Linked DNA regions of Solitalea lacus. The protein of the gene in region 1 interacts with the protein of each later gene in a pairwise test. Links are inferred from orthologs where the notes say so. Each region holds a gene or a part of one and is shown on either strand. Other genes may lie near its edges.

Region 1 (2,848 bases):
AATGTTATACAGCGAAAGATTAGTTAAGAAAAATACCTGAAATATAACCAGGAATATGAATCGGAATATGTTAGCAGCAATAAGTCTAATCATGGCTCAAATTGGATTCGAGTTTCTGCTTTTCTTGAATGAATTTATCTTGAACAACGTAAACGTATTGTAAACGTTGAAAATCAGTTGAAAGTAACACTTCAACATTAAGTAAGCTTTCGCCAGTTTGCTTAGGAGCGTCTATCACTTTTCCTAATGATACATTTTCAGGAAATAATGAGTATCCGGTTGTAACAACTTTTTCTCCTTTTTTTACCGTTACGTGATTCGGGATTTCTTTTAAGACAGCAATACGCGGATTAGTGCCTTGCCATACTAAAGATCCGATTACGTTTGTTGAAGCCAACTTAACACTGATTTTACTGTCTTTGTGTAATAAAGACATCACAGTACAAAAGTGATCCGATACATCTCTTACAATACCCACAACACCTTGGTCTGCAATAACTCCCATGCCCGGTTTTATTCCATGACGAGCACCTCTGTTTAAGGTAAGGAAGTTGCTCTGATAATTAACTGTGTTGTTAACAACCTTGGCTTCTATATATGAGTACTGCTGAATTTTCATGGAATCTTGCTTCAGAGTATCAACAATAGTAGCTTTTTTAACGGAATCATTATAGAAAACCGAAGGAAGCATGTTCCGAAGTTTGGCGTTTTCAGCAACTAAACTATCATTAACACGACCCAGTTGAAGGTAGCTTTTAAAGTCGTTTGAAGCTGAATAAAGATTTCCTATGAAGTGGTTGGATGAATTAATAAATGTAGTTTTTTGGTAGTCGTTATTTTGAATAAGCAGAATAATTGCGATAACCTCAAAAATAACAAACAGAAAGAATGCGTGGAAACGAAGTATGAATAGCCAAAGGTTACGCATTGGTTTAGTTTAATGGTGTGAATGATTAAACGAAAGAATGATAGAGTGTTTGAATTATTCGCCCATTCTATCATTCCGTCATTCTTTCATCGTATTGTTTACGGCATCAAAAATCTGAAATTCTCAATATTTTTAAGTGCGATACCAGTACCGCGAACAACTGCACGAAGTGGGTCTTCTGCAACATGCACAGGCAGTTTGGTTTTAGCAGCAATACGCTTATCTAAACCACGTAATAAAGCACCTCCACCAGTTAAGTAGATACCAGTTTGGAAAATATCGGCAGAAAGTTCAGGAGGAGTAATCTCCAAGGCTTTCAAAATTGCTTCTTCAATTTTTGAAATCGATTTATCTAAGCAGTGTGCAATTTCGGTATACGAAACCATGATTTGCTTAGGAACACCAGTCATCAAATCGCGACCTTGAACGGCGAAATCAGCAGGAGGTTCTTGTAATTCAGCCAAAGCTGAACCAACCTCGATTTTAATTTTTTCCGCAGTACGGTCTCCAATTAAAATATTGTGCTGACGACGCATATAGTTTACAATATCCGAATCGAAGTTATCACCGGCTACGCGAATCGATTGATCGCAAACGATACCTCCTAAGGCAATAACGGCAATTTCGGTAGTTCCACCACCAATATCAATAATCATGTTGCCCATTGGCTCTTCCACATCAATACCAATACCGATTGCAGCAGCCATAGGTTCATGGATTAAGTATACTTCTTTTGCTCCGGCAATTTCTGCTGAGTCACGTACGGCACGTTTCTCAACTTCAGTAATACCCGAAGGGATACAAATAACCATACGGAGAGAAGGGAATAACCATCCTTTACCACCATTGATCATTTTGATAAACCCACGGATCATGTGTTCGGCAGCGTCAAAGTCGGCAATTACACCGTCTTTTAATGGTCGAACTGTTTTAATATTCTCATGCGTTTTACCATCCATTTGCATTGCCTGTCGGCCAATGGCGATCATCTTGCCACTTTTGCGGTCAAGGGCCACTATTGACGGCTCATCAACTACTACTTTATCGTTATGGATAATTAGGGTATTGGCAGTACCTAAATCAATTGCGATTTCCTGGGTAAAAAAGTTAAACAGTCCCATTCGGTTGTCGTTCGGTTATAATTATTAATTCTTACTTACTTGTTTACGAAACATGCCTGATTTTTAGATTAACTAGCTGTTAAATATAAAAATTAATGTTTAAAATGACGCACTCCTGTAAATACCATCGCAACATTATTATTATTGCAATACTCAATCGAGTCTTTGTCTTTAATTGAACCACCTGGTTGTAATACTGCAGTAATACCTGCCTGGTGGGCAATTTCAACACAATCAGGGAATGGGAAGAATGCATCAGAAGCCATTACTGCGCCTTTTAAATCAAATCCGAAAGTTTCAGCTTTTAAAATGGCCTGTTTTAGGGCATCTACACGAGAGGTTTGTCCAACGCCACTTGCCAATAAAACATCACCCTTTACTAACACAATTGTGTTCGATTTAGTATGTTTTACTAATTTATTTGCGAAAAATAAATCTTTCAGCTCGGCCTCTGTAGGAGCTTTGGTTGTAACGGTTTGCATTTGAGCCGGGCCTTCCATTGAAAGGTCTTTGTCTTGCTCGATTACACCATTTAATAAAGTTTTAAATTGTTTGGCAGGTAACGCTACCGGTTTTTGACGTAAAATAATACGGTTTTTCTTTTCGGTTAAAATACTCAATGCATCAGTATCATATTCAGGAGCAATTAACACTTCAAAGAATAACTTATTGATTTCGCTTGCTGTTGCAGCATCAACTTTGCGATTAGTGATTAATACACCTCCAAAAGCTGAAACAGGATCGCACGCTAAAGCAGCGTCCCAAGCATCTTTTAAAACAGAACGTGTAGCTACACCAC
Region 2 (2,971 bases), 2.1 Mb from region 1 along the record:
ACACCTTCGGTAATAACCAGAATAGCACCAGAAGTACCTTCAATTAATTTTTCTGCACGTTGCAATTGTTTTTCAAGGCTTTCCATATCGTTATGAGTGTACACATAGCGTTTGCCTTGGTGTAAACGAACACCGTCAATAATACATGCGTGTGATTCAGCATCATAAACGATAACATCATGACGATCAACCAATGTATCAATGATTGATAACATGCCCTGATATCCGTAATTTAATAGGAATGCATCTTCAAAACCTACAAATTCTGCAAGTTCTTTTTCTAAAGCTTCGTGATTGTTGGAGTTACCCGACATCATACGGGCACCCATTGGCAATGCCAACCCATATTGAGCTGCACCTTCAGCATCCGCTTTACGCACTTCGGGATGATTGGCCAAACCCAGATAGTTATTCAAACTCCAAACGAGGTGTTCTTTACCGCGAAACATCATATGAGGGCCAATTTCGCCTTCCAATTTAGGAAATGCGAAATAACCATGAGCCCATTTTGAATGCTGCCCGATTGGTCCTCTTTTCTCCTTGATCTTCTCAAAAATATCCAATGCTTTAAAATTTAATGTTAAATCCTAGTAAACTTGCAAAAATAAAGGTTAACTGCAGGATTGTCAACTAGGTTACTAATTAATGGTTTGATTACAATTTATTTACTAGTAGTAAATTTGAGCGCGAAATTTATAAAAAATCCCGGTAAAACCGGGATTCTTATTTTCATTAAATGTTAATTAATCAACATTATCGTGTAAAAACGAGTTATTTGGGCGAATTTCTGTACCGTCATTATCGGACGATAGTGTAAATCGAGAGATATGTTGTTCTGACGAATGTGGCGTTTCTTTCAATTTCATATTTTTACGCACATAGGCCGGTACGTTTTCAAGCTCATTTAACCCACTATTGCTATTTAAACGAATACTTAAATTCTTCAACTTCATGATGCGCTCACGCGACAATTGAAGATTACGGCGCATGATCTCTTCTTCTGACAGATCCTCATCAGCATAACTAGTTGGCTGAATTGACTGTTCAGGTTCTGGCTCAGGGCTTACCTCTACTTTAACACTTTCTTTAATCTTATTACTTACGGTGAATTCAAATGTATTCGAAGGCGCGTTTGATTCATTGGATTCAACACCAAATAAATCAAACATTGACACTTGTCTTAATGGCCCTGATACAGGCTGTACCGTAGGATTAGCTTGTACCTGTGGCTGCTCAACTACTTTAATTGAAGGCTCTAATGACTTATTCTTTAAAGTATTTACAGCAGTCTCATTGGCAGGCTGTTGATGATCGTCATGCAAGCTAATTACTATGCGTTCCGGTTCCTGATTTACAGGTTGTTCCACAACAACTGTATTATTTATCTGAGACGATTCACGCTCAGAACGAGTAGTGAAACCTGTAGCAATTAAAGTTACCGAAATTGCTTCTCCTAAAGATTCATCATTACAGTTACCCCAAATAATGTCAGCCGTCGATCCTGCTTTAGATTGAATGTAATCGGTAATCTCTGTTACCTCATCCATTAATACTTCTTTAAGTCCAGAAGTAATATTTAGCAGAATATAACGAGCACCTTCAATCTCATTATCGTTCAATAATGGAGATGCCATTGCGCCTTCAACCGCTTTACGTGCTCTGTTCTCACCTTCGGCTGCATAAGAACCCATAATGGCCACTCCGCTATCCTTCATTACAGTTTTAACATCTTCAAAATCAACGTTAATGTAACCAGGAACTGTTATAATTTCAGCAATACCTTTTGATGCTGTGGTTAATACATTATCTGCCTGGGCAAATGCTTTAGCAAGCTCTAAGTTTCCACACATTTGGCGCACCTTTTCATTGGAAATCACCAGTAAGGTATCTACATTTTTCTTTAACTCTTCCAATCCGAGTTCGGCCTGAACTTTTCGTCGTGGCCCCTCAAATTTAAATGGCGTTGTGACAATACCAACGGTAAGAATGCCCATCTCTTTTGCCGCTTTAGCAATAATAGGGCTCGCTCCTGTACCTGTACCTCCACCCATTCCTGCAGTGATAAACACCATTTTTGTATTACTGCCCAGCATGTCACGTATTTGATCTACGTTTTCAATAGCTGAGTTTTTACCAACTTCGGGAATAGAACCTGCCCCACGCCCTTCCGTTAAACTAGCCCCCAATTGCACTTTGTTAGGAATTGGACTTAGCTCTAATGCTTGGGCGTCGGTATTACAGATAATGAAGTCAACCCCTTTAATACCCTGACGGTACATGTGATTAACTGCATTTCCACCTCCACCTCCAACACCAATTACCTTAATAATTGATGATTTTTCTTTATACATTTCGAATTCCATTATCCAGATGTTTAAGCTACGTAAACCAGTGATTTCATTTTACAATGTAATTATAGCGATTTAAATGCCCTTTTTTAAGCCTAGGACCCCCCATTGTGGAAAACCCGGCACATTGTTGATAATTATTGACATTTTATCCACGCTTCCCATCGTATAAGTATGCTCTACTTTGGATTTTCCTATTTCCAGACTCCTATTTCAAGTAATCTTTATCGTCAATGTCCTCTCTAATAAAGTCCTTAATCGGGTCAATAAACTTCTTCAACCATTGCTTGCGATCAGCCTGTGGTTGATGCGATTGATTATCCACAGTGTAAGTATTTTCATTCTTAACACGATCCTCCTCTAGCGTTTGCAACCCCTTAATTACCAATCCTATACCTGTTGCATACATTGGACTTGCAATTTCAGCATGATTAGATTTGGCAATGTGTTCATTCGGATATCCAATGCGAGCATCCAATCCGGTAATGTATTCAACCAATTGAGGCAAATGCTTCAACTGAGCACCACCACCGGTCAATACGATTCCGGCAATCAATTTCTTCTCATATCCTGAACACTGTATTTCATAATATACATGTTCAATTATTTCCTCCATTCGAGCC

What was found. The genes of interacting proteins can lie anywhere in the genome.
Region 2: the proteins of L2B55_RS05815 (region 1) and ftsZ interact in binary tests that used the Escherichia coli proteins (3 or more experiments, as listed by UniProt). The link is inferred for Solitalea lacus from one-to-one orthologs.

The regions. Positions count from the first base shown.
Region 1 is NZ_CP091740.1:1,370,682-1,373,529, forward strand. What follows is about bases 39-2,829. They hold L2B55_RS05815 (rod shape-determining protein), read right to left. Parts: upstream 2,050-2,829; coding sequence 1,027-2,049; downstream 39-1,026. Other genes in these bases: L2B55_RS05805 (rod shape-determining protein MreD), read right to left, coding at 39-93; mreC (rod shape-determining protein MreC), read right to left, coding at 86-928; purH (bifunctional phosphoribosylaminoimidazolecarboxamide formyltransferase/IMP cyclohydrolase), read right to left, coding at 2,142-2,829. Outside these bases: more of L2B55_RS05805, read right to left, coding at 1-38; more of purH, read right to left, coding at 2,830-2,848. UniProt on the Escherichia coli protein: Forms membrane-associated dynamic filaments that are essential for cell shape determination. Acts by regulating cell wall synthesis and cell elongation, and thus cell shape.
Region 2 is NZ_CP091740.1:3,508,446-3,511,416, forward strand. Bases 54-2,967 are described here. They hold ftsZ (cell division protein FtsZ), read right to left. Parts: upstream 2,364-2,967; coding sequence 744-2,363; downstream 54-743. Other genes in these bases: L2B55_RS15055 (aminotransferase class I/II-fold pyridoxal phosphate-dependent enzyme), read right to left, coding at 54-563; ftsA (cell division protein FtsA), read right to left, coding at 2,557-2,967. Outside these bases: more of L2B55_RS15055, read right to left, coding at 1-53; more of ftsA, read right to left, coding at 2,968-2,971. UniProt on the Escherichia coli protein: Essential cell division protein that forms a contractile ring structure (Z ring) at the future cell division site. The regulation of the ring assembly controls the timing and the location of cell division.